One region of the Bacillus sp. AK031 genome, then DNA from elsewhere that is predicted to be linked to it. Evidence: a T-box and tRNA genes for the amino acid it is inferred to sense, from the RefSeq annotation. Region 1 holds a T-box; the other holds one or more tRNA genes.
The links. A T-box is a leader RNA that pairs with one kind of tRNA and senses whether it is charged. The one in region 1 lies ahead of M1E09_RS13940 (tryptophan--tRNA ligase), so its partner is inferred to be a tRNA-Trp.

Region 1 (15,162 bases):
CTTCAACTCTTTTTCCAGTTTCGAAATAATTGTCTACAATCCAGTGGGTGCGTTTTTCTTTTCCGGAAAAATGATCGAATGTAGCCGTGATAACAGGATGCATGACAGAAAAGATAAATTTCCCTCCCGGCTTTAACGCAGTGTAAACCTTATGCATAAGTGGTTCCAGCTCTTCTATATAGTGCAAAACCATCCGGGAGAGGATTAGGTCGTATTCATTATCCTCTATTTGCAGCTCTTCCAGATTACTTAAAATAAAAGTGGCTTTATTTGAATTTGATTCTTCTTGTGCGTACTTGATCATGTTTGTTGAGCCGTCCACTCCAGTGTAATGATTGATTCCCATTTGAAGCAGCTCTGAACCAAAACCGCCATCACCGCATCCCAGGTCCAATATTTTTTTATTCCGTACATCCCCTAACAGTTCAAGGAGAGCAGGTTTTTCCATTGCGTTATTCGGACTTTCCTTACGCTGCCTCCTGTTCATGAAGCTCTCTAAAAATTCCTTCTGTTCATAGGCACTTGCTCCTTTATGAAACATATCCAAACCTCCCCGATAAATGATGTCTTTTTTCTTTTTACCATCATATTATATTACGGATAATGAATCCTTCATTTTATCTTTTTTCATCAGGATATTATCATTCCTTGTTTTTCACCGACCTTGTTTTTCACCGATTGGGAAATTGGGAACATTCACTATTTTTAAGCATACAATGAACTATCTCGAAACTAATTTGTCACCTATCTTAAAATACTCGCACAAACGTCTAGAGGCCCGCATAAGATGAATTGAAAATGAATGAGGAGGTACGCTCGAATGGCAGAATACAGAGAGATTATCACCAAAGCGGTCGTAGCGAAGGGACGTAAATTCACTCAATCCCATCATACGATCAACCCGCCGCACCATCCATCGAGCATTTTAGGCTGCTGGATCATAAATCACACGTATGAAGCACACAAAGTCGGCAAAAAAGTCGAAGTGTCAGGTTTCTACGAAATCAACGTCTGGTATTCACACGACGATAATCGCAAGACGTCGGTTGTAACAGAAAAAGTTGAATACTGTGATGTCATTAAGTTGAAATACCGTGATCCTGACTGCTTAGATGATAAAGAGGTAAATGCAATCGTCCTGCAGCAGCCTAATTGCGTGGAAGCGGTAATTTCACCAAACGGCAACAAGATCATCGTACATGTAGAGAGAGAATTCCAAGTGGAAGTCATAGGCGAGACAAAAGTTTGTGTCCTGGTAAACCCGGATGGCTGTGACGACGACTGGGATTGCGACTTCGATGATGACGATTTTGAAGAGCTCAACCCGGACTTCCTGGAAGGGCTTGACGAAGAATAACGGAGACTAGGAAGACGGCCTCTTCCTAGTTTTTTTATTGATTGAGGATGCGCTTAAATGGCGCGTCCTTTTGTTCGTTTAAAAATTTCTTTCAGGTGGATAATTTTGCTGGTAAAAGTAGTATGATAAAAGGGAGAGAAGAGGAGGATTAATTATGGGATTTGAAATTATTGGGCTAGATCATGTCCAGCTGGCGGCACCAGAGGGTTCAGAAGGAAAAGCAAGATATTTTTTCGGGGAGATTCTCGGCATGAAGGAAATCGAAAAGCCAGAGAAACTCAAAAGCGGAGGAGGCTGCTGGTTTCAATGCGGCAAACAGGAAGTACATATTGGAGTGGAGAATGAGTTCTCCCCTGCACTTAAAGCACACCCTGCAATAGTTGTGCACAATATTGATTCATTGATAAACAGGCTGGAAGAGTTTTCGATTGACGTTAAGGAAGACTTCAGAATCGAAGACAGGAAGCGAATTTTCATCAATGATCCGTTTGGAAACAGAGTAGAGTTTCTTCAGTATATTTAGCTATTTGGGTTTCACTTCTTTTTTTAGGAGTGGAACTTTTTTTTATTCTTACATATCTAATGCACGTTGGAGTAATGGCATCCTTATAAAGGTGTTATGTAGGGATTGATGACCTTTGGGCAGGGTTCGAAGGACATCAAAAAGCTTTGGGAGGGAAATGGTGTCCCTCGCTCAGGGTTCGAAGGACATCAAAAAGCTTTGGGAAGGAAATGATGTCCCTTGCTCAAGGAGCTGAGGACATCAAAAATCTTTGGAAGTGAAATGATGTCCCTCGGCCTCGGAGCGAAGGACATCAAAAGGGTATGCAGAACGAAATGGTGTCCCTTGCTTAATTAAAGACAGCTCGGCATCACACTCTCTGTTGATTTCCCCATCCATACCAATCCCTGCCTATTGCTTCAACCAATATAAAAATACAATCCTCTGTGATATAATTAGTGTTTGTAGATTACTAGATAAGATCGGAAAGGTTTGGTTGGCCAATGGCGACATACACTCCAATGATTATGCAATACTTAAAGGTAAAGGCAGAGTATCAAGATGCCTTTTTGTTTTTTCGTTTAGGCGATTTTTATGAAATGTTTTTTGATGATGCAATTAAAGCTTCACAGGAACTCGAGATTACATTAACCAGCCGTGACGGGGGAAGTACGGAGCGGATTCCGATGTGCGGAGTGCCGTACCATTCAGCACCCAATTATATTGAACAATTGATTGAAAAAGGATACAAGGTGGCAATATGTGAACAGACTGAAGACCCGAAACAGGCGAAAGGGGTCGTGAAGAGAGAAGTCGTTCAGCTTATTACTCCTGGTACGGTCATGGACGGGAAAGGGCTGCAGGATAAAGAGAATAATTATATAGCTTCTATCAGTCTATTTGATGACAATACCGCTGCTTTGGCATACAGTGACCTATCCACGGGAGAAACGAAAGTAACCCAACTGTCAGGCCGTTTTGATGATGCCATCAATGAATTGGCAACAATTGGGGCAAAAGAAGTTGTCATCCATTCCGAATTCGATGAAGAATTAAAAAAGAACATGTGTGACAGGACCGGGGTCACAGTTTCTTTTGAAAATGGAACAGAAGTCGATGGTAATTTCATAGCACTCATTGACGAGTTAAAACAGGACAAGCTGAAGAGTACCGTTTGCAGGCTGTTAAATTACTTATTCAGAACTCAGAAGAGAAGTCTGGATCACCTTCAAAAAGTGGAAACCTACCAAATACATCACTTTATGAAAATAGATTACTATTCTAAGCGCAACTTGGAATTGACTGAAACCATCCGTGCGAAGGGGAAGAAAGGTTCATTGCTCTGGCTTCTTGATGAAACGATGACGGCAATGGGTGCAAGAATGTTGAAACGCTGGATAGACCGCCCGCTCATTGACCAGGGGGAAATTGAGAAGAGACATAGCATGGTTGAACTTCTTCAGGAACGTTTTTTTGAGCGCGAAGATATCAGAGAGCTGCTTAAAGAGGTCTATGACTTGGAGCGCTTGGCTGGAAGGGTGGCATTCGGAAATGTAAATGCAAGGGATTTGATCCAATTGAGAAAATCTCTTGCCCAAGTACCGCTTCTCAAGAATATCATTGGAGAGCTGGGGCACGATATCGCGGATGAAATCATAAAAATGGTCGACCCATGTGATGAGGTGACGGACATGCTTCATGAATCACTTCATGAGCAGCCGCCGCTTTCAATCAAAGAAGGAAACATTATAAAGGACGGCTATAGCGAAGATCTGGACCAATACCGGGATGCAAGCAGAAACGGGAAGAAATGGATTGCCCAGCTTGAAAGAGAAGAGCGGGAAAGAACCGGAATCCGCTCCCTGAAAGTCGGTTATAACCGTGTCTTTGGTTACTATATCGAGGTAACAAAAGCCAACCTGGGCTCATTGGAAGAAGGACGCTATGAACGCAAACAGACTCTGACGAATGCTGAACGTTTCATCACTCCTGAGCTGAAAGAAAAGGAAGCTCTGATTTTGCAGGCAGATGAAAAAAGTATCGAGTTGGAGTATGAACTGTTCCTTAATATCCGGGAAACGGTAAAGCAATATATCCCGCGCTTGCAGAAGCTTGCAAAGATTGTAAGTGAAATCGATGTCCTGCAATGCTTTGCGACTGTGAGCGAAAAGAGGCATTACGTGAAACCTTCTTTCAACCGTGAAAGAAGGATCGCTATTAAGGATGGCCGCCACCCAGTCGTGGAGAAAGTGATGGATGCACAGGAATATGTGCCGAATGACTGCTACATGGATCAAGAGAGGGAAATATTGCTTGTAACAGGGCCGAATATGTCAGGTAAAAGTACGTATATGAGACAACTGGCTCTTACGGCTATACTTGCCCAAATCGGTTGTTATGTTCCTGCAAGAGAAGCGAACCTGCCGATTTTCGACCAGGTTTTTACACGAATCGGTGCAGCGGATGATCTGATCTCAGGCCAGAGTACCTTTATGGTCGAAATGCTTGAAGCCAAGAATGCCATCACCAATGCAACCCAGGACAGCTTGATTCTATTTGATGAAATCGGAAGAGGAACCAGTACCTATGACGGAATGGCTTTGGCGCAAGCGATCATTGAGTATATTCATGAAAAAATAAAAGCAAAAACATTATTCTCTACTCATTACCATGAATTGACCATTCTGGAACAAGAGCTGGACAACGTGAAGAATATTCATGTAAGTGCCATGGAGCATAATGGAAATCTTGTGTTCCTGCATAAAATCAAAGAAGGTGCAGCAGATAAGAGTTACGGAATCCATGTAGCTCAATTGGCTGAGCTCCCTGAAACCCTGATTGTCAGAGCCAATGAAATTTTGAAAAAGCTCGAGCAAAAGGCTGATACTACTATAGATAGCTACCAAGAAATAAAGCAAGTTACTGAGAAAGCACGCGAAGAGCAGCCTTCACAGCTTTCATTTTTCCAAGAAGAAAAAGAGGCATCGAAGGCTGAATGTGATTTAAACAGAAGAGAAAGAAAGCTTCTTGAAGAACTGAAATCATTCGATATCCTTGAAATGAATCCGTTACAGGCCATGAATGCGCTCTATGACTTGCAGAAGAAATTGAAAAAATAAGGAGGTGGGAATATGGGAAAGATTTTTCAGCTTGATGATGCATTGTCTAATAAAATTGCCGCCGGTGAGGTTGTGGAAAGACCCGCTTCCGTTGTAAAAGAACTTTTGGAAAACGCGATTGATGCAAATGGGGATGTAATCCAAATCCATGTTGAAGAAGCGGGGCTTGCCTCCATCAGGATCATAGACAACGGAGACGGAATTCTCGAAGAAGACGTTATTACTGCATTCAGCAGGCATGCAACCAGCAAAATCAAGGATGAAAATGATTTGTTCCGTATCCGCACCCTTGGTTTCAGGGGCGAAGCACTTCCGAGTATCGCTTCAGTTTCCCATCTGGAAATGCATACAAGCACTGGTGATGGTCCGGGAGTGAAAATCAAACTGCAGGGCGGCAATGTCATCTCCCGGGAGAAGTCCTCCAGCAGAAGAGGGACAGACATTACCGTTTCAAACCTTTTCTTTAACACACCTGCTCGATTGAAATACATGAAGACCATCCATACAGAGCTTGGCAACATAACCGATGTGACGAACAGGATTGCCCTTTCCCATCCGGAAGTATCAATCAAGCTGATCCATAACGGCAAAGCGCTGCTTCATACAAATGGAAATGGAGATGTCCGTCAGGTTCTGGCAGCTATATATGGCACCAACATTGCCAGAAAAATGGTGAGGATAGAAGCCTCTTCCTTGGATTTCTCTGTCAAAGGGTATATTTCCCTTCCGGAAATCACGAGGGCTTCCAGGAACTATATTTCTACCATGATCAATGGCAGATTTATCAAGAACTATGGCCTGGCAAAAGCAATTGGAGAAGGATATCATACGTTGCTGCCGATTGGAAGGTATCCAATCGTGCTGCTCTCAATCGAAATGGATCCTCTGCTGGTGGACGTCAATGTGCATCCTTCCAAAATGGAAGTGAGAATCAGTAAAGAACCTGAATTGTTTGAACTGGTATCCACTGCAATAAGAGATTCATTTAAAACGAGAGAACTGATTCCATCCGGGTATAAAGAACCTAAACAGATGAAACCCCAGTCAGAACAAACAACGTTGACACTAGACCACTTATCGGAGGAAAGACGTGCTCCGGCTAAGATTGAAAAACCATATCAACATGAACAAAGAGCAAATCTAAATCAGCCGCCAAGCACGTACCATCCTGAACAACTTCCACCAAAAGAGGTCATGGAATTGCTGTATAAACAGGAAGATGACCAATTGGAAGAAAATGAAATCTCCAAGATTCATGAGGAAACCCCGGAGGTAAAGCCTGTACCTCATCAATCCAGCCAAGAGGAACAACAGAAAGAATCCAGGGTTCCGCCCCTGTATCCGGTTGGACAAATGCATGGGACCTATATTTTTGCCCAAAATGAAAATGGTTTGTATATCGTCGACCAGCATGCTGCCCAGGAACGGATAAAATATGAATATTACAGGGAGAAAGTCGGAAGAGTCGAGAACGAACTGCAGGAAATGCTTGTTCCGATTACCCTGGAGTACTCTGCGGATGAATATATGAAAATAAATGAACATAAAGATGAGCTGGAAAAAGTCGGCGTCTTCCTGGAGGAATTCGGCCATAACAGCTTCATCATCCGATCACACCCTCAATGGCTGCCGTCAGGCCAGGAGGGAGAACTCATTGATGAAATGATAGAACAGCTCCTCAACATGAAAAAGGTCGATATTAAGAAACTTCGTGAAGAAGCCGCCATCATGATGAGCTGCAAAGCTTCCATAAAAGCAAACCAGTACTTGAGGAACGAAGAAATTGCTGCTTTGCTGGATGAACTCAGGCAGTCAGAAGATCCGTTCACATGCCCGCACGGCCGTCCCATCATCATTCACTATTCTGTGTATGAAATGGAGAAAATGTTCAAGAGGATCATGTAGAAGAAAAATGCGCTTATACATATAGATGTGTATAGGCCTTTTTACATATCGACCTCCAAACAAAGTAAGAACCAACCCATCAAACAGGGAACTATCGAAGCTGTTCAACCACGAAAAAGGGAATTGACAACGTTTCCATTTTCTATTAATCTAAAATTAAGTTAATAATTCGTAAAGAAACAAGAAGAGGCTCACACAGGTTATCGCACGCGATAGTTGTGTGAGTTTTTCTGCTTTTTTCAGTGACTATTTGAAAAGGAGTGGGGAGAATGGAAAAATACATATTATCATTAGACCAGGGTACGACAAGCTCGAGAGCAATCCTTTTTAACAAAGAAGGAGAAATTATTCATACTGCACAAAAAGAATTCACACAGCATTTCCCGAAACCGGGCTGGGTGGAGCATAATCCTAATGAAATCTGGGGTTCGATTCTGTCTGTCATAGCAGCGGTACTTTCTGAGTCATCCGTGAAGCCGGAGACTATAGCTGCGATCGGCATCACCAACCAGCGTGAAACGACAGTAGTTTGGAATAAACATACGGGTGAGCCTGTCTATAACGCCATTGTGTGGCAGTCTCGCCAGACTTCCAGTATTTGCGATGATTTAAAGGAGAAGGGCATGGAAGATACCTTCCGTAAAAAAACAGGGCTATTGATTGATGCCTATTTTTCCGGGACAAAAGTCAAATGGATCCTGAATAATGTGGAGGGAGCGAGGTCAAAAGCTGAAAAAGGAGACCTTCTCTTCGGTACAATTGATACCTGGCTGATATGGAAACTCACAGGAGGGAAATCACATGTAACGGATTATTCCAATGCATCCCGAACCTTGATGTACAATATCTATGACTTAAAATGGGATGAGAAGCTTCTGGAAATTTTAGGGGTGCCGGATAGCATGCTTCCAGAGGTCAAACCATCTTCGGAAATTTACGGTAAGACAGTTCCTTATCATTTTTTTGGGAAGGAAGTACCGATAGCTGGTGTAGCAGGAGATCAACAGGCGGCATTATTCGGTCAGGCTTGTTACACTGAAGGAATGGCAAAAAACACTTATGGAACAGGCTGTTTCATGCTGATGAACACAGGCGAAAAGGCCGTCAAGTCAGATCACGGATTGCTGACAACGATTGCCTGGGGTCTAAATGGCAAAGTTGAGTATGCACTTGAAGGCAGTATTTTTGTTGCAGGATCTGCCATCCAGTGGCTTCGTGATGGATTGCGGATGATCAATGACGCGAGTGAGACTGAGAGCTATGCCGAAAAAACAGATGGAAACGATGGCGTATATGTGGTGCCTGCGTTTGTCGGACTTGGGACCCCATATTGGGACAGTGATGTTCGCGGAGCAGTCTTTGGATTAACACGCGGAACTTCAAAGGAACACTTTATCCGTGCGGTTCTTGAATCTCTGGCCTATCAAACGAAAGATGTTCTTGATGCCATGGAAGCAGACTCTGGAATAGGGCTTAAAGCGCTCCGAGTCGATGGGGGAGCAGTCAGGAACAACTTTTTAATGCAATTTCAGAGTGATATTTTAAATGCTGCTGTAGAAAGGCCGGTGGTGAACGAAACAACCGCTCTTGGGGCAGCATACCTTGCCGGCCTTGCTGTTGGGTACTGGAAGGATATAAGTGAAATTACCGCTCAATGGAATTTGGATCAAAAATTTGAACCGTCCATGGGAAAAGAGGAAATTGATAAGTATTACGGCGGCTGGAAAAAGGCAGTGAATGCTGCAATGGCTTTTAAATAAGCTGAAATATTTCAAAAATTAGAATGTTATGCTAACATAAACATAAATTAATAATTGGTTAGAGAATCTAGAGAGTCCTGACAACATTATGCTTTCTCCATAATGTCAGGTCTCTCTTTTATATTTTTTCGCTCAAGGGCTAAGCGGGGCGCTTGCGCTTTTTTATTGGCATACTTCAGAAGCGGGGGAATAAGGCATGGGTTTTTCAAGCTTGCAAAGAAGCAATATGAAAGAAAAGTTAAAACACTGTCATTATGATCTCATAATTATCGGCGGCGGTATAACGGGAGCGGGGATTGCCCTTGATGCCGCATCCCGTGGAATGAAAGTCGCTCTGTTGGAAATGCAGGACTTCGCTGCAGGTACTTCGAGCCGTTCAACTAAGCTGGTACATGGTGGCTTGCGTTATTTAAAACAATTTGAAGTTAAAATGGTTGCTGAAGTCGGAAGGGAAAGAGAAATTGTATATGAAAACGGGCCTCACGTGACTACTCCGGAATGGATGCTGCTGCCGATTCACAAAGGAGGTTCCTTTGGTAAATTCAGTACATCAGTTGGCCTGAGGATATATGATTACCTGGCCGGTGTAAAAAAGAAGGAAAGGAGAAAAATGCTATCTGCCTCCAAGACGGTGGAAAAGGAACCATTACTCAAAAGGAAAGGGTTAAGAGGCGGGGGCTATTATGTCGAGTACAGAACCGATGATGCACGTTTGACTATAGAAGTTTTGAAAAAGGCAGTTGAACTAGGAGCGGTTGCCTTGAATTATATGAAAGCTGAACAATTTATTTATAAGGGTAAAAAAGTAAAAGGGGTCCAGGCAAAAGATGTGTTGACAGGAGGCACTTTTGAAATTCATTCAGAAAAGGTGGTCAATGCATCTGGTCCATGGGTTGATGAAGTGAGGAAAAAAGATTACTCCATTAATAATAAAAAACTACGCCATACAAAGGGTGTTCACATTGTGGTGGATCAGTCGAAATTCCCGTTGAAACAAGCGGTTTATTTCGATACCCCCGATGGCAGGATGATTTTCGCTATACCAAGGGAAGGAAAAGCTTATGTAGGAACAACAGATACCTTTTTTGAAGGGGACACAGCAAGTCCGAAGATGTCCGATGAAGACCGTAATTATTTGCTGAGTTCAATACACTATATGTTTCCTGAAGTGAAGGTAAAAGAGACTGATGTTGAATCGAGCTGGGCTGGGATCCGGCCGTTGATCTACGAAGAAGGAAAAGATCCCTCTGAAATTTCGAGGAAAGATGAAGTATGGGAAGGGGACAGCGGACTGGTCACCATTGCCGGCGGGAAATTGACAGGATACCGCAAAATGGCGGAGCAGGTGGTTGATTTGATCGCAAAAAGATTAAAGCAAGAAACCAAGAGAAGCTTCCCTGAATCAAGAACAAAGCATCTTCCTTTATCCGGAGGTGATGTTGGCGGATCTGCGGGGTTTCAGTCCTTTAAAAAAGAGAAATCACTTCAAGCGGAACAATTTGGATTGAGTGTACAATCAGGATGTGAGCTGGTTCAGCAATACGGATCGAATATAGAAGAACTATATAAAATTGCGCATGCCTATAAAAAAACCTCACCCCAGCCGGAAAGGAAACTGCCCCCAAAAATTTATGCCATGCTGCTGTATTCAATAAATGAAGAAATGACAGTGACCCCTTTAGATTTCTTTATGAGGAGATCCGGCAGGCTATTCTTTGATATTGACTGGGTAAAGAATTGGAAAAAGGAGGTCGTTGATATGATGGAAATCCTGCTGGACTGGGATGCCGAAATAAAAAGTCGATATATTCTCGAGCTTGATGAAGCGATTAAAGTTGCAGAGGGACTCTAAAGGCCATATAAAAAAGAAGAGGCTGGGACATAAGTTGAAAAATAAATTGATTCAAGTAGGGATACCTAAAGTAAAGCCGCATGAGATCAAGGTTTATATTCTTGACTTCATGCGGATGATTCATTTTATTAAGGTTTTGTTCCAGCCTCTTCTTGATAATCATCCATTGGAAGTCCTGTAGTTCTTTCCTTCATCCGGTTTTTTGAAATTGTTTTCCCAAATTTTCTTTACGGGTTTTGGCAGCTGTTTGACAGCACCGACTGTATATTGGATATTATCTTTCTTTTCATCGATATCAGCCTTGATTTCCTGGCTGTGTTCAGAAAGTTCATTCGTTTCCTCCTGCAGATTCTGGGCTTTTTGTTGTAAATTCCCCACTGTTTCATTCAGGTGGTTGATCGTGGGTTTGGTTTCTTTCATGAATTTAACGCCTTTATATCCGAGGTAGGCGATGGAAAGAACAAATAGCGCTATGCTTAAGTAAACAATGATCATGATAGAAAGACCTCCTATGTTACTTCATTTTTTCAAGAAAGCGAAACATTCTTTCTTGTTATTTACCCCTATTTTGGCTTATAAAACAGTGAAAATAAGACAGGGAATCAAAGGAAAAGAGGATTGCCATCCCATACGCAATGAGCTATAATAAAATCAAATTTTTTTTAATATTATGTGATGAAGAAGAAGAGTAGACATGGAGAAGACTTAAGAGAGCTGATGGCTGGTGGGAATCAGTGTTGGATCATGTTGAATGGGCTTTGGAGCATCCAGGCTGAATGAATAGGCCGGCGGAGAGTTCTACCGATAAAAGGAATATTAGAGCATATTTTAAAGCTCTATTTAAAGATTGCCCTTCAAAAAGGGTAAATGAAGGTGGCACCGCGGGGTTTCTCGTCCTTTTTGGATGAGAGGCCCCTTTTTATATTTTAGGGGGAATCAAAATGGAAAGACCGACAGTATTAACAGGGATTAAGCCGACAGGGCATCCGCATCTCGGAAATTATATCGGCGCAATAAAGCCTGCGCTGGATATGGCGAAGGATAGTGGTTCACAAGGAATTTACTTCATTGCCGATTACCATGCATTGAATTCAGTACAGGACCGCAAAAAGTTTAAAGAATTCACTTACGAAATTGCGGCAGCATGGCTTGCACTTGGACTGGATCCTGACAAGGTTATTTTTTATAAGCAATCCGACGTGCCGGAGATTCTTGAACTTCATTGGATTTTGTCCTGTATGACACCAAAAGGGCTGATGAACAGGGCGCATGCCTATAAAGCGAAAGTGGAGGAGAACAACCTGGAAGGAAATGATTCTGATGCGGGTGTGAATATGGGACTATTTACGTATCCGATATTGATGGCAGCAGATATCTTGCTTTTTAACTCGGATAAGGTACCCGTTGGAAAGGACCAGGTTCAGCATGTAGAGATCGCGAGAGACATTGCCGAGAACTTCAATCGCACTTTTGGGCAAGGCATCAAACTTCCTGAGTATGTAATAGAGGAAGAAACAGCTGTCATACCTGGTCTCGATGGAAGAAAAATGAGCAAAAGCTACGGGAATACCATCCCGCTTTTTTCAGAAGAAAAGGCACTGAAAAAGTTGATTAATAAGATTGTAACGGATTCTACTCCTCCAGAGGCGCCCAAGGAAGTTAAGGGTTCATCCTTATACACCCTCTATAAAGAATTCGCTTCAGCCTCCGAAACTGCGTTGCTGAAGGAAAAATACGGGAACGGAATCGGTTGGGGGCAAGTGAAAAAAGAAGTGTTTGAAGTTGTGAACAGGGAGCTGAGTGAGCCGCGTCGAAAATACTATGAGTATCTGAACAATAAAGATGAACTGGATGAGATCCTTGAAAAAGGGGCAGATGAGGCAAGAAGGATGGCGTCTGCACAGCTTAAGAAAATAAAAGATATGATCGGCTGCTGATTCGGGAGGGATTTTTATGAAACTGGAATTTTTCAATGAGAATCACCAAGAAGATCTGAATGCCTTTTCGCTTGTAGAGGAACAGCATCAGTTCACTGCTTTACCTTCAGAAGCGTTGGAAATTAAAGACGAGAACAGGTTCCCGATTGTCATGTCTGATCAAGGTAAAGCAGTTGGATTTTTTGTTCTTCATAAAGGGGAAGCGATAAAAGAGTATACAGCCAATTCAAATGCTTTGCTGCTAAGGGCTTTTTCTGTGAATCGAATCCATCAGGGAAAAGGATTCGCGAAGGAAGCCATGATACTGCTTCCTTCGTTTACCTTTATGCATTTTCCTGATACAGATGAAATCGTCCTAGCTGTAAACGAAAAAAATTTGTCAGCCAGGTCTCTCTATTTGAAATCAGGGTTTGAAGACCATGGAAAGAAACTAATGGGAAGAAAAGGCTGGCAGTCCATTCTTTGTTACAAGCTGAAAACGAAGAGGTAGAAGCAAAATCGCTTCTACCTCTTCTTATTAGCCATCGATTCTTCTGCCAGCTTGATCATTTCCCTTACCATGCTCCCGCCGATTTTCCCTCCGACTTTTCCTGCTTCCCGCGAACTTAACTCGCCATTATAACCTTTGTTAAAAGGGATACCCTGCTCTGTTGCTGCCTCATATTTTACCTCAGCTGTATCTTTTTGTTGAAATAAATCAGCCTTCATTTTATTCAACCCGCTGCGAGATTCAGGTACGAGAAGCTTATTTTTGCTCATAATAGTCATCCTCTCCTTTATAAACTATTATGGGAAAGAAAGAAAAATATATTAAAAAAATATTGTAATTTATCTTATATAGTGTAAAATTACACTAAGAAAACAAAGGGAAATTTGGTAAATATGAGGTGCTGAAAATGAGCAAGTTAAGCGTTCAATTAAGGGGATCCACGAAAATTTGGCTGCTTATCATTTTTTTATTTGTGTATGGGTTTGTTTTTTCTATGGTTGCCTACAAAAAAGAGCCGGTGGAGGCTGATATGGTAAGTGATATTGGCGGCTTGATGCCCACAAAAATAGAACAGGTGAAGAAGGGAGAAGAAGAGCTGCAGATAGTGAAAACGGTAAATGATGCTGTAGAAGAAAACTTGAAAGTGTCGATAGCTGGGAAAATGCATAGCCAGGGAGGCCACACCTATTATCCGGGCAGTGTGGTACTCGATATGACCAGTTTCAACAAAGTTTTGGACCTGGATGTTGATAAGAAGACGATTCGTGTTCAAAGTGGTGCTACTTGGAATGATATTCAGGAAGCAGCGAACCCGCACGGACTTTCGGTAAAAGTGATGCAGTCCCAAAATATTTTTACCATAGGCGGATCCCTGTCTGTTAATGTCCATGGCAGGGATATCAGGCATGGTGCATTGATCGAAACTGTGAATTCTTTTCGATTATTGAAGCATGATGGGGAGATCATAAATGTTTCCAGGATAGAGAATGAAGAGTACTTCCCCCTGGTGATCGGCGGTTATGGGCTATTAGGTGTCATTTTGGATGTAGAACTTCAGCTGACAAATGATGAGCTTTATGAAATGAAAACAACGAAGCTGCCGTATGATCAATACAGTGAATTTTTTCAACAGGAGGTAAAGGGTAATCCTGAAGTAAAGATGCATCTGGCGAGAATATCCACTGCACCTGATACTTTTTTGGAGGACATGTATGTAACAGACTATGTCAGTGCCGGACAGCAGAAGTTAATGAATGAATACAAAGAATTAAAGGGTGAAGAAGGAACGTTTATATCGAAATTCATGCTGGGTATTTCCAGAAAGTTTGATTGGGGAAAGGACGTCTTTTGGGAGATGCAGAAGACCTACTTTGCAGGCAAAGATGGCGATCTCGTTACCAGAAATAATGCAATGAGGTCTGAATCTGAATTCATGGAATATGAAGGCGCCAGTGATACGGACATTTTGCAGGAGTATTTTATACCTGTAAATAAGTTCACTGCCTATATAGATGATTTAAGAGAGGTCCTGGATAAAGAAGAACTCAACTTGATCAATATCACCATTCGTTATGTTGATGAAAATGAAGATGCGGTATTGTCATACTCCAAAGAAGATATGTTTGCTCTGGTCCTCCTTATCAATCAGGAAAAATCAAAGGAAGGCATAGCTGATACAGAAAGGATTATCCGGAAGATGGTTGATGTGACATTGGAACACCGGGGAAGCTACTACCTGCCTTATTATTCATACCCTTCAAAGGAACAAATGAGAAAAGCCTATCCAAAGACAAATACATTCTTTGAGAGTAAAAGAAAACTCGATCCACAGGAAGTTTTCATGAATCAATTTTATGAGGTGTATGGAGAATGAGATACTTTATCCTGTCACAAAGTTTTGCAATGATGGCCAGTTCGATTTCTTTTCCTTTTTACCTGTTGTTCATCAAAAATATCGGCTCAAACTACACGAGCTTCGGTTTTGCTTATGGGTTGTTCACATTAAGTTCTGCTCTTTTTCACCGGTGGATAGGAACAGCTTCGGATAAAATAGGGAGCCGCAATTTGCTTATTGGGTATGCATGGGGAATGGCATTCATATTCTTATTGATCCCTGAAGTTGATACTTTAACTGGTGTGTATATGCTCCAAGTAATTTTGGGGTTCTTGGGAGCTGTTCAAAAAACATGTGAAAAGACAATGGCTGGTGAGGTGTTCCATGGAAAAGGAGCCGGAAAGAA
Region 2 (15,162 bases), 620 kb from region 1:
ACATTAACCAAGAAACCATGGACAAAATAGAAAGGTAAATCCAATACACTGGGGGAACGATCATGCATGATATATACAGGGATACGATAACGGTTGAGGATGGATGCGGCATTCAGGAAGAATTCACAGTAGAGGCCTTATTCGAAATGAAGGGGCACTCATACGCCATGCTGAAATCGGCCAGAAACCAGACAATTGTTATGAAAGTCGAAGAAGATGATGAAGAGCAGTACCTCGTTAATATTAAAAGCCAGGAAGATTATCATTCACTATTAGATGCTTATCAGGTAGCGGTTGAAGGAACAGAAACCCTCGAACCCGACCAGCCTCAATAAAATGCAAAAGCGGCTCGTTTAACCCCGTGGGGCCTAAGCTGGATGCAGAACCGCCGCCAAGATTCTAAACACATGTTTTTTTATCAAATAAAAAAGTGAGCTCCTCCCAAGGCGGCTCACCTTTTCATGTTCAGGTTATGAATATTTTTGCAATCAACTTTCTTCCCATCAAGTATGATAAATCAAAATGTTTCTTTAAGTAAAGCCCTCACTTCTTTCCTCCTCATTCTTTTCCGATCCCCCATCCAGAAAACCAAGCTGCTTAATACGAGAATGAGGGCGATAATCCAAAACAATGGCCTGATTCCGAAGTCAGTGAGGGTGAACATTCCCAAGGAGGGACATATAAACCTTCCTAACTCCTTGAAGTTATGGGCGCCATAATAACTTCCTCTCAAATGTGCCGGCGCCAGCTGGTCTATCAATATCGTTCCAGAAGGAAAACAAAGGACCTCCCCTGATGTATAGACGACCATCACCAAAATCAAGCCTGCAACATTCTCAGAACGCAAATCCGATGCCTCCAATAGCATAAAACATATTCCCCATATAGGTACTCCAAATCGCCGGGAATCGCTCAAAAACGGCCGAAAGAGGCTTTGTGTAATCACCACTACCGCAGCATTCACCGTCATGAGCCAACTGAAGACCAGGACACCCTCTTCAAAAGTTGCTGCAAGGTGGCTGGAAAGCGGCGCAAGCGGTGCAAAAGCTATTTGGGTCAAGCCTCCCCCTGCCGAAAAGCAAACTAGAACTCTATCCTTTTTTAATATCGTAAGAGAATCAAAGAATTTCACAGGAAGTCCAGGTGCTGAATTACCGGCAGCAATTCCGAACGTACTCAACAACGAATGTAATAAGCCAGAATAGACGATGTAGGATAATCCTGTAATGATAAATGCATTGCCGTTTGTTGACAATCCTGCTTAAATGTAAATATTTTCTTTATTGTGTATTATATTCTTTTTTTCGCCCATCCTGAGTCATCCTGAAGAAAGTCAATGCCCCAAGAAAAGAAGTAATGAATAACACCGCCCCCATTGGCACGGCAGTCGATTCATCAATCCCAACCAGTGGAGCCACAATCGCCCCGACAACTAATGGCAGCATCCCAAGCAAGGCACTGGCACTCCCTGCCCGGTGTCCCTGATGCTCCATTGCCAAGGTAAAAGTACTCGTCAAAACCATTCCCATCGTAGTCATATAAATGAATATCGGCATAACAATCGCTGCCAGAGGACCTTCTATGATTGTCATTACCAGAAGGAATGACGTTGCACTGACAGCGGTGATCACGGCGATTTTCAACAGCCTTCTTTCATGGATGATTCCGCCGAAACGTCCGATGATAAAGCTCCCGCTTATGATTGCCAGGCCATTGATGCCAAAAAGGATACTGAATGCCTGCGGCGACACTCCATATATTCCCTGATAGACGAAAGGTGTTCCGGCTACATAAGCGAAGCTTCCTCCATGAATGAGTCCGATTGTGAGGACGTATCCGATATAGGACCTGTCCCTAAACAGGCTCCCCATGGTTCGAATGGAGCTCCCGGCTGTGCTTGGGATACGTTTTTCCGGAGGCAGCGTTTCCTTTAATTTAAAAGCAATGACAGCCACAATAATAAAACCGAGAAAGCCCAAAAAGTAGAAAATCGTATTCCATGTCGCAAACGGCAATAGCAAAATAGCTCCGCCAGCTATTGGTGCAGCCATTGGCGCTGTAGCATTAATGACCATCAATAGGGCGAAAAACTTGGTAAGCTCCCTTCCGCTAAAAACATCCCTGACAACAGCCCTTGACAGTACGATCCCTGCTGATGCTGTGAAGCCCTGTAAAAAGCGGGCAGCCACTAAAATCGAAATACTCGGTGCCAGTGCACAGAGTATGGATGACAATGCAAATAAAAAGATAAATAATAATAACGGCTTTCTTCTCCCCTTTGCATCACTGATCGGCCCGACTACTACCTGGCCTGCAGCCAAGCCCAGCAAACAGCTTGTCAGGCTCATCTGTACCAATGAAGCCGCCGCATTTAAATCTTCTCCTATTTCCGGAAAGCTCGGTAAGTACATATCAATATTAAGCGGTCCCAATATGCCGAGCATTCCAAGCAGAAATGCCAGCCCGATCCGTTCCTTGCCTGTAGGTTGCTGAATCATCTGGTTCAAACTTCCTTCCTATCTGTTCATACCTTAAGTTCAATTGATTCTAGCAAAGAAGATGTTATCGAGACAATCAATTTGATTTGCTCTTTTTGGTATGGAACCAGAAGTGAATGATTTACTCTAGGCCATTTATTCCCTTTGAAAAACTTGAGAAATAACGGGAGAAATTCCGCTTATTTAAGAAAAAGCACGAAAAACAGTAAAAATAAGCTGAGAAATTCCCCTTATTCTCTTTACAAGATGTGAAAGTGGTTCATTTGGCTGTGATAAGGGGAAAAATTCCCTTTATATACCCTAAATCGAATGCTAATCCACAGCTTAAGGGGAATTTCTCCCCTTATTTTAGATAGGATTATTCATGCCTTTCAACAGGCATACCTCCTGCTTCAATGAAATGAAGTGATAGGGAAACCTGCTTATCCTACTACCATGAAGGGAGAATTTTTTATACCACGCCATAAGCTCTCTGAATCCCCCGCCATAGCCAGGGGGTTCAGGACCATCATAAAAACAGCCTAAGCGCAGGAGCTTAGACTGTTTAATTTGCTGAAATCATTTCCAGCCCTTTATTGATCTCATTGATCACTTCTTGTTCTTTCTCTTTTTCCAAGCTTCGGTGAAGGGCTGCTTCTGCTTCATCTCCACCGATTTTTCCCAACGCCCAGGCAGCCGTTCCACGGATGACTGGTCTCACGTCATTTTCCATAACAGAAATAAGGTCTGGCAGAGCCGTTTCATCTTTGTAATGAGCCAGTGCAATGATTGCATTTCGCTGTATCGGCTTCTTTCCTCTCCAGGAACCTGACACATGTCCATACTTCTCTTTAAAGTCCCTGTTGCTGATCGTCAATAGCGGTTTCAGAAGGGGCTTTGCAATTTCAGGGTCAGGCTCCATTTCCCAATGGTTATGGAAGTCTTTCCCCTTATTTTCGGGGCAGACCGTCTGACAGGTATCACAACCATATAACCTGTTGCCAAGCTTTGTGCGGAATTCATCGGGAAGGAATCCTTTGGTCTGTGTCAAAAATGCAATGCAGCGCTGGGCATTTAACTGCCCGCCTTCCACCAGCGCACCGGTTGGACATACGTCCACACACTTGTTACATGTGCCACACTGGTCCTCCATCGGCTCATCCGGCTCGAAAGGCAGGTTTGTCACCATTTCACCAAGATAAACATAGGAACCGAATTCCGGGGTGATAATCGCACAGTTCTTCCCGCTCCAGCCAATCCCGGCTCGCTGGGCAACGGCCCGGTCGACAAGTTCCCCTGTATCAACCATCGACTTAAAGCGGGCTTGCGGAACTCTGGAACGGATATAGCTCTCAAGCTTCGATAACCTGTCTCTCAGCACATCATGGTAATCCGTTCCCCACGACGCCCTGCAAAAGATGCCTCTTCGTTCTCCCCGCTTGCTTTGGGGAGCATTCTTCATTTTTGAAGGATAGGCGAGAGCAATCGCAATAATCGATTTCGGTCCATCGAATATTAAGGAAGGATCTACTCGTTTTTCAATATCTTTTTCTTCAAAGCCGGATTGATAACCCAGCATCTCCTGCCTCAGCAGCCGGTTCTTCATTTCGGAAAAAGTATCTGAAGTAGTGAATCCAATTTTATCAATGCCAATTTCTTTACTGTATTCGATAATATCCTTTTTCAACTGATTAAAGTCCATCACTCTCTCCTCCTTTCTTATCTATGTAAGTATCTATATAAGTAAAACGTTAATTCGTCTGATATGAAATAGAGCCGTGTCCTATGATAAACTATTTTAAAATAAATGTGGAGGGAAAATAAGTGGAAATTACGATAAACCCTGCAATTATGTCGAAAGTTGAGAATTTCAAAGCCGGATTTATCCAGTATCGTGATATTGAAGTCGGACCGTCCCCCCAAATGCTGAAAGGCCGGCTGCAGCTCTTTCAGGAATCCATCTTCTTTGATCTTCAAGAGAAAAACGTGACGGAGATAGAAGGAGTCGCTCAATGGAGAGACATCTTGAAAAAGACTGGAAAAGATCCGAACAGATACCGCCATTCAGCTGAAGCCTTATACAGAAGAGTTAAAAAACAAAACTACCTGCAATCAATTAATTCAGCGATTGACCTGAATAACTTCTTCTCCCTTCAGTACGAAGTACCAATAGGAATCTATAACAGCGACCAGCTGCAAGGAAACCAAGTTGAGCTGAGGATCGGTGCTGAAGGGGAAAGTTACAAAGGGTTAAACGGCCGCGAAAACTCATTAGAGAACTTGATTGTTGTCAGTGATGAAGAAGGGCCGTTCGGCAGCCCGTTTGTAGATTCAGACCGCGCTCCTGTCGGCGAGGGAACCAAGAATGCTGTCCAAATAATCTATTTAAAGCCGTCCCTGTCATTGGAAGAAAGTGAAAAGCTGACAAAATCATTGATGGATATGTTTCTCTCCATTCATGGTGGAGAAGGATCGTTTTCAGTTGTGTAAGTGAAAATATTTTAAGCTAACACCCAAAAAAGAGAACCCACTTTTGGATTCTCTTTTTTTGCGTGTATCTATACCCACCATAATTCAGCAGGCTGCTCTTCTATCAATATGGACTTAAGATTTTTCACCGCTCGTGCAAAACCTTCCTCAATGGACATGATTGGATCCTCATGTTCGATGCTGACCACATAATCATACCTACACGTTCTTAGGGCACTCATCATGTCAGACCATTGCTGCAGACTGTGTCCACATCCCACTGAACGGAAAGACCATGCTCTGGTTTGGATACTTCCATACGGCTGCATATCTGTCAGGCCGTACATGTTCACATTGTCCTGATCGATATACGTATCTTTTGCATGGAAATGGTGGATGGCCTCTTCTTTCCCAAGGATCTTAATCGCGGCAACAGGATCGATTCCCTGCCACCACAGATGGCTTGGATCAAGATTGGCTCCTATTGCATCACTCGTTTCTTTCCGCAATTTTAACAGGGTATAAGGTGTATGGACAAGAAAACCTCCATGCAATTCAAGGCCGACCTTGACATTATTCTCTTCGGCAAGCTTGCCCATCTTCTTCCAATTGGGAATCAATTTTTCTTCCCACTGCCATTTTAAGATTTCACCATATTCATTCGGCCAGGGAGATACGGGCCAATTTGGATGTTTCACTCCTTCGGGGCTGGAAATCAGCGCTTTCAGCTGCCATGGAAATCCGCTCACCCCAGATAATGCATTTGCTGCAGAATCTCATACCGCTCTGGAAAAAACAATAAAGCTGGCCGGGCTCTTAAAGGTTCCGGTCGTCAATTGCTTTTCAGGGACAGCGGGGGACCATTTCTAATAGAGAATCAAGGTCACAGTTGGCACTTCCCGGATACCCTCCTGTTCCGATTTCAACAGCAGGTTGCTGCTTTCCTGGATGCCTTCCTCCTCTATTGAATTCTTCGTATACAAATATTGTAATCATGATGGAACAGCCGAATGGAATGATTGTTGTAATCATTAAAAGGACAATCAGTTTATTTCTGATGCTGTTTTTTAGCATGGGACGACCTCCAAGTCTCACTTATACAATAGTATAGAGTGTAGAATATTATTCTTGGAAGTATTTTCTAAAAAATTCCGATAAGTTTAATATAAATAGAAAGCATGCCTATGGAGACATGCTTTCTGCCGTCCTCATCTGTCATTGGTACTTTGCCAATAGGAAGTACATGCTCCACCCAAGGCTCCTCTGATAGATCAGCCAATTTTTCTTTTCACAGCTCCAGCTCTTTAAAACCGCCGTTATTGAAAATATCCGGCTCTTCCCCTGAAGCAAACTTTGCCTTAAGAGCAGCACCATAATCGGCACCTCCGCCAACTGTTTCAAGCTTCACCTTAATATTCGGGTGCTCTGCTTCAAATTCCTTGATCATTTCAGCAAGCTAGTCGGCAATCTCAACTTTGAATTGGAAGAAATTCAGTTTTACCACGTCATTGCCTGAAGTACTCCGCTGATCTGCCAGGCAAAAACAATGACGATTCCCCAGAAGGCGGTCTTCTCATCCCCGAGCCATGGCATTTCGAAAAATCAGAAACCCGTCATCTTTCCAATGGAGGCAAAACCTTTAACAAAAATGAACTGCCATATGAACCCGAGCAACAGTCCCCCGATTACATTGGGAATAAAGAAAACAGTTCTTAAAATATTGCATGTCTTCAAAGCTGCATTTAAAAGCAGGGCAAAACTGAAACCTATTAAATTACTAATAACAACTGCAGCTATCATAAACTTTGTCGTAAATTTAAATGATTCATAGAAAGCCGGATCATTCGTAAAGATCTTCGTATAGTTCTCAATGCCAACCCACTCAACAGCTGAGCTGACTCCATTCCAAGAAGTAAAAGAATAATAAAGCCCCATCAAAAACGGAACGATTTGAATCACAAGGAAAAACAGCAGTGCCGGTCCCACAAATGCAGCATACGTCAATACTCCTTTGTACTTCTTCTTTTTCATTGCCGGCTGTATCTTCATCTCCGGACTTGCCGGACCGGTCTCTATCTTCGTCTCCACCCTTATCACCGCCTAATTAAAATCAGTTTCTTGTATTATAATGGAAGCGCTTTCTTTAATAGGTCAACAAAATTGACAAAGAAGGGGAAAAATTTTGATTAGTTATGTTGGGATAAGGAGGAGTGCTGGATGTGCTCGGTGACTGTCACTACCCGTTTTTTGAGGAGTTTTGTCGAATGGCTTATCTTTATTGGAGGGAGATCGATAAAATGTAAAAAAAGCCTTTCTCATTATGAGAAAGGCTTTGAATGTGTATGTATGGAGCGGGTGAAGGGAATCGAACCCTCATCATCAGCTTGGAAGGCTGAGGTTTTACCACTAAACTACACCCGCAATATACATATGAAATTGGTACCGGTGGCCGGGGTCGAACCGGCACTCCAGAAGGAACACGATTTTGAGTCGTGCGCGTCTGCCAATTCCGCCACACCGGCATGTGTTTGGAGGCGGCAACCGGATTTGAACCGGTGAATAGAGGTTTTGCAGACCTCTGCCTTACCACTTGGCTATGCCGCCATCAATGGAGCGGAAGACGGGATTCGAACCCGCGACCCCCACCTTGGCAAGGTGGTGTTCTACCACTGAACTACTTCCGCAAAATTGGCTGGGCTAGCTGGATTCGAACCAACGCATGTCGCAGTCAAAGTGCGATGCCTTACCGCTTGGCTATAGCCCATTGATATATTATATGTTTTTGATTTAAATATGTTCAAAATATTTAGTGGGGCGACTGATGGGAATCGAACCCACGAATGTCGGAACCACAATCCGATGCGTTAACCACTTCGCCACAATCGCCACAAATATAATTGGCAGGGGTAGTAGGAATCGAACCCACACTGGAGGTTTTGGAGACCTCTGTTCTACCTTTAAACTATACCCCTATGAAATATTAAAGTATTTGCTGTCTTTACCAGTATACCTTGCTTCGCTTCGATACGCGATTTTCAAGGACAGTTATTTTACTCCGCTTCGCTTCGTAAAGCTAAGGACTGTTATTTTCGCTTTGCGAAAAAACAATGGTGGAGGGGGGCAGATTCGAACTGCCGAACCCGAAGGAGCGGATTTACAGTCCGCCGCGTTTAGCCACTTCGCTACCCCTCCAAATATTCCCGATGGTGCCGGCAAGAGGACTTGAACCCCCAACCTACTGATTACAAGTCAGTTGCTCTACCAGTTGAGCTACACCGGCACTATCTAAAATGGTGGCTCAGGACGGAATCGAACCGCCGACACATGGATTTTCAGTCCATTGCTCTACCAACTGAGCTACTGAGCCATATTTGGTTTCGGCTTCCGCTAAGCTGCGAATTACTTCGTCAGCGCCTTTGCTCACATCCTCATGTACCTGTCAGTGCACTCCGGTGTTCACTCAGTTGCTTCCTTGAACTTCTCAGTTATCGAAACCCTCTTAGATTGAACTAAGATTTTTTTAAAAGATAATGGCGGTCCGGACGGGACTCGAACCCGCGACCTCCTGCGTGACAGGCAGGCATTCTAACCAACTGAACTACCGGACCATGGTATTGCGGGGGCAGGATTTGAACCTGCGACCTTCGGGTTATGAGCCCGACGAGCTACCGAACTGCTCCACCCCGCGACGATGTTAATCTTTTTTTAAAACTTAATGGTGGAGGATGACGGGATCGAACCGCCGACCCTCTGCTTGTAAGGCAGATGCTCTCCCAGCTGAGCTAATCCTCCGTAATGGGTTTTAAGTTTAACTTTTAATAAATCTTATTTAAGATCCTTGCGCTGATGATTTTTTAAGGAAGTTTATTTACTCCGCTTTGCTTCGTAAAAAACCTGGTGACCCCTACGGGATTCGAACCCGTGTTACCGCCGTGAAAGGGCGGTGTCTTAACCGCTTGACCAAGGGGCCAGTTAAGATATAATGGCGGAGAGCAAGGGATTTGAACCCTTGAGACAGGGTTACCCGCCTACACGATTTCCAATCGTGCTCCTTCGGCCACTCGGACAGCTCTCCATTATGGCTCCGCAGGCAGGACTCGAACCTGCGACCGATCGGTTAACAGCCGATAGCTCTACCACTGAGCTACTGCGGAATGGTAAGCCTGGCGACGTCCTACTCTCACAGGGGGAGATCCCCCAACTACCATCGGCGCTGAAGAGCTTAACTTCCGTGTTCGGCATGGGAACGGGTGTGACCTCTTCGCCTTAGTCACCAGACATTGTCTCTTTTTTAGGGACAAGTACTATTATAACGAGTTTTATAATTTTTTCAAGTGTTTTTTTAAAAATTATTCACTCAAAACTAGATAAAGTTATGAAGAAAAGAAAGTATTCCGAGTTTCGCTATAATTGTGGTTAAGTCCTCGATCGATTAGTATCTGTCAGCTGCACGTGTCGCCACGCTTCCACCTCAGACCTATCTACCTGATCATCTTTCAGGGATCTTACTCACATAAAGTGATGGGAAATCTCATCTCGAGGGGGGCTTCATGCTTAGATGCTTTCAGCACTTATCCCTTCCGCACATAGCTACCCAGCGATGCCTTTGGCAAGACAACTGGTACACCAGCGGTGCGTCCATCCCGGTCCTCTCGTACTAAGGACAGCTCCTCTCAAATTTCCTGCGCCCACGACGGATAGGGACCGAACTGTCTCACGACGTTCTGAACCCAGCTCGCGTACCGCTTTAATGGGCGAACAGCCCAACCCTTGGGACCGACTACAGCCCCAGGATGCGATGAGCCGACATCGAGGTGCCAAACCTCCCCGTCGATGTGGACTCTTGGGGGAGATAAGCCTGTTATCCCCGGGGTAGCTTTTATCCGTTGAGCGATGGCCCTTCCATGCGGAACCACCGGATCACTAAGCCCGACTTTCGTCCCTGCTCGACTTGTAGGTCTCGCAGTCAAGCTCCCTTGTGCCTTTACACTCTGCGAATGATTTCCAACCATTCTGAGGGAACCTTTGGGCGCCTCCGTTACTCTTTAGGAGGCGACCGCCCCAGTCAAACTGCCCACCTGACACTGTCTCCCACCCCGATCAGGGGCGAGGGTTAGAAGTTCAACACAGCCAGGGTAGTATCCCACCAGCGCCTCCACCGAAGCTGGCGCTCCGGTTTCCAAGGCTCCTACCTATCCTGTACAAGCTGTGCCAAAATTCAATATCAGGCTACAGTAAAGCTCCACGGGGTCTTTCCGTCCTGTCGCGGGTAACCTGCATCTTCACAGGTACTATAATTTCACCGAGTCTCTCGTTGAGACAGTGCCCAGATCGTTGCGCCTTTCGTGCGGGTCGGAACTTACCCGACAAGGAATTTCGCTACCTTAGGACCGTTATAGTTACGGCCGCCGTTTACTGGGGCTTCGGTTCGCACCTTCGCTTGCGCTAAGCACTCCCCTTAACCTTCCAGCACCGGGCAGGCGTCAGCCCCTATACTTCGCCTTACGGCTTCGCAGAGACCTGTGTTTTTGCTAAACAGTCGCCTGGGCCTATTCACTGCGGCTCTCTCGGGCTTGCACCCTAACAGAGCACCCCTTCTCCCGAAGTTACGGGGTCATTTTGCCGAGTTCCTTAACGAGAGTTCTCTCGCTCACCTTAGGATTCTCTCCTCGCCTACCTGTGTCGGTTTGCGGTACGGGCACCTTTTTCCTCGCTAGAGGCTTTTCTTGGCAGTGTGGAATCAGGAACTTCGGTACTATATTTCCCTCGCTATCACAGCTCAGCCTTCACGGTGACGGGATTTGCCTCATCACCAGCCTAACTGCTTAGACGCGCATATCCAGCAGCGCGCTTACCCTATCCTCCTGCGTCCCCCCATTGCTCAAACGGAAAAGAGGTGGTACAGGAATATCAACCTGTTGTCCATCGCCTACGCCTTTCGGCCTCGGCTTAGGTCCCGACTAACCCTGAGCGGACGAGCCTTCCTCAGGAAACCTTAGGCATTCGGTGGACAGGATTCTCACCTGTCTTTCGCTACTCATACCGGCATTCTCACTTCTAAGCGCTCCACCAGTCCTTACGGTCCAGCTTCTCAGCCCTTAGAACGCTCTCCTACCACTGACACCAAACGGTGTCAATCCACAGCTTCGGTGATACGTTTAGCCCCAGTACATTTTCGGCGCAGAGTCACTCGACCAGTGAGCTATTACGCACTCTTTAAATGGTGGCTGCTTCTAAGCCAACATCCTGGTTGTCTAAGCAACTCCACATCCTTTTCCACTTAACGTATACTTTGGGACCTTAGCTGGTGGTCTGGGCTGTTTCCCTTTCGACTACGGATCTTATCACTCGCAGTCTGACTCCCATGGATAAGTCTTTGGCATTCGGAGTTTGTCTGAATTCGGTAACCCGATGAGGGCCCCTAGTCCAAACAGTGCTCTACCTCCAAGACTCTTACTACATGAGGCTAGCCCTAAAGCTATTTCGGAGAGAACCAGCTATCTCCAAGTTCGATTGGAATTTCTCCGCTACCCACACCTCATCCCCGCACTTTTCAACGTGCGTGGGTTCGGGCCTCCATTCAGTGTTACCTGAACTTCACCCTGGACATGGGTAGATCACCTGGTTTCGGGTCTACGACCACATACTCATTCGCCCTATTCAGACTCGCTTTCGCTGCGGCTCCGTCTTTCCGACTTAACCTTGCATGGGATCGTAACTCGCCGGTTCATTCTACAAAAGGCACGCCATCACCCGTTAACGGGCTCTGACTACTTGTAGGCACACGGTTTCAGGTTCTATTTCACTCCCCTTCCGGGGTGCTTTTCACCTTTCCCTCACGGTACTGGTTCACTATCGGTCACTAGGGAGTATTTAGCCTTGGGAGATGGTCCTCCCAGCTTCCGACGGGATTTCACGTGTCCCGCCGTACTCAGGATCCACTCAAGAGGGAACGAAGTTTCGACTACAGGGTTATTACCTTCTGTGACGAGCCTTTCCAGACTTCTTCGTCTACTTCGTTCCTTTGTAACTCCGTATAGAGTGTCCTACAACCCCAAGAGGCAAGCCTTTTGGTTTGGGCTAATCCCGTTTCGCTCGCCGCTACTCAGGGAATCGCGTTTGCTTTCTCTTCCTCCGGGTACTTAGATGTTTCAGTTCCCCGGGTCTGCCTTCCATACTCTATGTATTCAAGTATGGATACTGCACCATTACGTGCAGTGGGTTCCCCCATTCGGAAATCTCCGGATCAAAGCTTACTTACAGCTCCCCGAAGCATATCGGTGTTAGTCCCGTCCTTCATCGGCTCCTAGTGCCAAGGCATCCACCGTGCGCCCTTTCTAACTTAACCAAATGGTTAATCAAACAATATCTCATAAGAGATATCCTAAAATGGCGAATTCTCGGTTCTTTCTTGACTTTCTTCATATATCTTTATCTAGTTTTCAAAGAACAATGTTTGATGGTCATCACTTATCAAAGGAGCTTTTAAAGCTTCGCTTCGCTGCGCGATGTTAATGAGGGTTATTTTGCTGTCGCAAAAACCTAATTAAACCATCAAAACTGAACAAAACAAAATCAAATCGTCACGTCTCATATATCCTTAGAAAGGAGGTGATCCAGCCGCACCTTCCGATACGGCTACCTTGTTACGACTTCACCCCAATCATCTGTCCCACCTTAGGCGGCTGGCTCCAAAAGGTTACCTCACCGACTTCGGGTGTTACAAACTCTCGTGGTGTGACGGGCGGTGTGTACAAGGCCCGGGAACGTATTCACCGCGGCATGCTGATCCGCGATTACTAGCGATTCCAGCTTCATGCAGGCGAGTTGCAGCCTGCAATCCGAACTGAGAACGGTTTTATGGGATTTGCTAAACCTCGCGGTCTTGCTGCCCTTTGTACCGTCCATTGTAGCACGTGTGTAGCCCAGGTCATAAGGGGCATGATGATTTGACGTCATCCCCACCTTCCTCCGGTTTGTCACCGGCAGTCATCTTAGAGTGCCCAACTGAATGCTGGCAACTAAGATCAAGGGTTGCGCTCGTTGCGGGACTTAACCCAACATCTCACGACACGAGCTGACGACAACCATGCACCACCTGTCACTCTGTCCCCCGAAGGGGAAAGCCCTATCTCTAGGGTTGTCAGAGGATGTCAAGACCTGGTAAGGTTCTTCGCGTTGCTTCGAATTAAACCACATGCTCCACCGCTTGTGCGGGCCCCCGTCAATTCCTTTGAGTTTCAGTCTTGCGACCGTACTCCCCAGGCGGAGTGCTTAATGCGTTAGCTGCAGCACTAAAGGGCGGAAACCCTCTAACACTTAGCACTCATCGTTTACGGCGTGGACTACCAGGGTATCTAATCCTGTTTGCTCCCCACGCTTTCGCGCCTCAGCGTCAGTTACAGACCAGAAAGTCGCCTTCGCCACTGGTGTTCCTCCACATATCTACGCATTTCACCGCTACACGTGGAATTCCACTTTCCTCTTCTGTACTCAAGTCCCCCAGTTTCCAATGACCCTCCACGGTTGAGCCGTGGGCTTTCACATCAGACTTAAGAGACCGCCTGCGCGCGCTTTACGCCCAATAATTCCGGACAACGCTTGCCACCTACGTATTACCGCGGCTGCTGGCACGTAGTTAGCCGTGGCTTTCTGGTTAGGTACCGTCAAGGTACCGCCCTATTCGAACGATACTTGTTCTTCCCTAACAACAGAGCTTTACGATCCGAAAACCTTCATCACTCACGCGGCGTTGCTCCGTCAGACTTTCGTCCATTGCGGAAGATTCCCTACTGCTGCCTCCCGTAGGAGTCTGGGCCGTGTCTCAGTCCCAGTGTGGCCGATCACCCTCTCAGGTCGGCTACGCATCGTCGCCTTGGTGAGCCGTTACCTCACCAACTAGCTAATGCGCCGCGGGTCCATCTGTAAGTGGTAGCTAAAAGCCACCTTTCCACTTTTCCTCATGCGAGGAAAAGAAATATCCGGTATTAGCCCCGGTTTCCCGGAGTTATCCCAGTCTTACAGGCAGGTTACCCACGTGTTACTCACCCGTCCGCCGCTGACTTCAGGGAGCAAGCTCCCATCAGTCCGCTCGACTTGCATGTATTAGGCACGCCGCCAGCGTTCGTCCTGAGCCAGGATCAAACTCTCCGATAGAAGTTCGACTTGCTCATTGATGCTGAAACTGTGTTTCAGCCTGCTAATTTTAAAGTGTTAGCAACTTTGTAAGAACTGTGTTCTTACTAGAATTAACGTTGACGTTTTGTCTTGTTTTGTTCAGTTTTCAAGGTTCAATCTGCGCCGCTCGTTTGAAGCGACTTTATTATCTTAACACCTCTTTGTTATTGCGTCAATAACTTTTTTCAAAAAAATTTAGAAGGTGTTGAGATTGTTTTTTGGGAAATCTCAGTCGCCACCGACCAAAAATGTAATTTCGTTCAGCGGCGACGTTTATTAATATAACAAGTATCTGATTTTAAGTCAACACTTTTATAATATTTTAATATAATTTTTTCGAAGCCCTGTAATACCTATGGAACAATCCTTGTCCTTTGGTCTCCACATTGACTGTTTCTATAATGTTCTTCTCTGCCAAATATTCAATTAGCACGCTGAGATCTACAGAATAAGGCTGGATTTCCTCATGCTCCTGAAGCTCACTGAAACTCCACTTCTCTTTCTCTTCCAGTACACTTATCAGATGTTCCGAACCAATTTTCAGCCTGGAATGAATAAGGAATTCACTTGCGAGGAATAACAGTTCTAGTCTTTTTTCAAGATTTTCTTCACTGTTACAGAGCTCCTCGTACAGCTTAAAGATCTCCGGTTCAATTTGTTTCACCTGATTCCAGACAGTCACTTCAGGGTGAAATCCATTTTCTATCACCGCAAGCCTGGCGAGATGATGCAGGGAATGCACAACGTGATTATAGGCATCAAGGTAATGTTTATTTTCAAAAAATGCTTTTCCATCAAGATACCTGCGAATTAATTTAGAGAATTCAAGTCCGATTTTAATTTTCCTTCCATAGAAAGGGAAATCCCTTAATTCTACTTTCAGGTTGCTTATATACTCGTTTCTGTCAAAAATAATCTTGCCATTGAATAACCATTCAACAATTTTTCTGTTGGTGCCTAGCAGTATCCACTCTTTGAGTTTATCCTCACTCACCATATGCATGGCGGCTTTTTGTTGTTCATATGAATAATGCTTTAT

Region 2: it has a tRNA-Trp gene. The T-box ahead of M1E09_RS13940 (tryptophan--tRNA ligase) is inferred to sense a tRNA for this amino acid. The anticodon was not compared.

The regions. Positions count from the first base shown of each region.
Region 1 covers NZ_CP096424.1:2,693,782-2,708,943, reverse strand. Annotated here, with positions in the region: gene M1E09_RS13985 (class I SAM-dependent DNA methyltransferase) at 1-541, opposite strand, end outside; gene cotE (outer spore coat protein CotE) at 821-1,357, shown strand; gene M1E09_RS13975 (VOC family protein) at 1,512-1,880, shown strand; gene mutS (DNA mismatch repair protein MutS) at 2,363-4,978, shown strand; gene mutL (DNA mismatch repair endonuclease MutL) at 4,991-6,883, shown strand; gene glpK (glycerol kinase GlpK) at 7,153-8,643, shown strand; gene M1E09_RS13955 (glycerol-3-phosphate dehydrogenase/oxidase) at 8,840-10,495, shown strand; gene M1E09_RS13950 (hypothetical protein) at 10,530-10,676, shown strand; gene M1E09_RS13945 (DUF948 domain-containing protein) at 10,655-10,990, opposite strand; T-box leader at 11,162-11,397, shown strand; gene M1E09_RS13940 (tryptophan--tRNA ligase) at 11,437-12,432, shown strand; gene M1E09_RS13935 (GNAT family N-acetyltransferase) at 12,449-12,922, shown strand; gene M1E09_RS13930 (small, acid-soluble spore protein, alpha/beta type) at 12,937-13,191, opposite strand; gene M1E09_RS13925 (FAD-binding oxidoreductase) at 13,416-14,795, shown strand; gene M1E09_RS13920 (MFS transporter) at 14,792-15,162, shown strand, end outside.
Region 2 covers NZ_CP096424.1:3,317,503-3,332,664, forward strand. Annotated here, with positions in the region: gene M1E09_RS16965 (DUF1292 domain-containing protein) at 63-335, shown strand; gene M1E09_RS16970 (hypothetical protein) at 518-1,255, opposite strand; gene M1E09_RS16975 (Bcr/CflA family efflux MFS transporter) at 1,281-2,498, opposite strand; gene queG (tRNA epoxyqueuosine(34) reductase QueG) at 3,043-4,179, opposite strand; gene M1E09_RS16985 (B3/B4 domain-containing protein) at 4,302-4,967, shown strand; partial or broken gene M1E09_RS16990 (sugar phosphate isomerase/epimerase family protein) at 5,036-5,710, opposite strand; partial or broken gene M1E09_RS16995 (sugar phosphate isomerase/epimerase) at 5,652-5,810, shown strand; gene M1E09_RS17000 (hypothetical protein) at 5,790-6,020, opposite strand; partial or broken gene M1E09_RS17005 (extracellular solute-binding protein) at 6,145-6,456, opposite strand; gene M1E09_RS17010 (carbohydrate ABC transporter permease) at 6,549-7,034, opposite strand; tRNA gene M1E09_RS17015 (tRNA-Gly) at 7,294-7,367, opposite strand; tRNA gene M1E09_RS17020 (tRNA-Leu) at 7,384-7,468, opposite strand; tRNA gene M1E09_RS17025 (tRNA-Cys) at 7,476-7,550, opposite strand; tRNA gene M1E09_RS17030 (tRNA-Gly) at 7,556-7,630, opposite strand; tRNA gene M1E09_RS17035 (tRNA-Gln) at 7,636-7,710, opposite strand; tRNA gene M1E09_RS17040 (tRNA-His) at 7,757-7,832, opposite strand; tRNA gene M1E09_RS17045 (tRNA-Trp) at 7,845-7,918, opposite strand; tRNA gene M1E09_RS17050 (tRNA-Tyr) at 8,055-8,138, opposite strand; tRNA gene M1E09_RS17055 (tRNA-Thr) at 8,151-8,226, opposite strand; tRNA gene M1E09_RS17060 (tRNA-Phe) at 8,238-8,313, opposite strand; tRNA gene M1E09_RS17065 (tRNA-Asp) at 8,478-8,554, opposite strand; tRNA gene M1E09_RS17070 (tRNA-Met) at 8,561-8,634, opposite strand; tRNA gene M1E09_RS17075 (tRNA-Val) at 8,663-8,738, opposite strand; tRNA gene M1E09_RS17080 (tRNA-Glu) at 8,842-8,916, opposite strand; tRNA gene M1E09_RS17085 (tRNA-Ser) at 8,930-9,021, opposite strand; tRNA gene M1E09_RS17090 (tRNA-Asn) at 9,026-9,100, opposite strand; rRNA gene rrf (5S ribosomal RNA) at 9,108-9,224, opposite strand; rRNA gene M1E09_RS17100 (23S ribosomal RNA) at 9,359-12,294, opposite strand; rRNA gene M1E09_RS17105 (16S ribosomal RNA) at 12,551-14,102, opposite strand; gene M1E09_RS17110 (nucleotidyltransferase-like protein) at 14,446-15,162, opposite strand, start outside.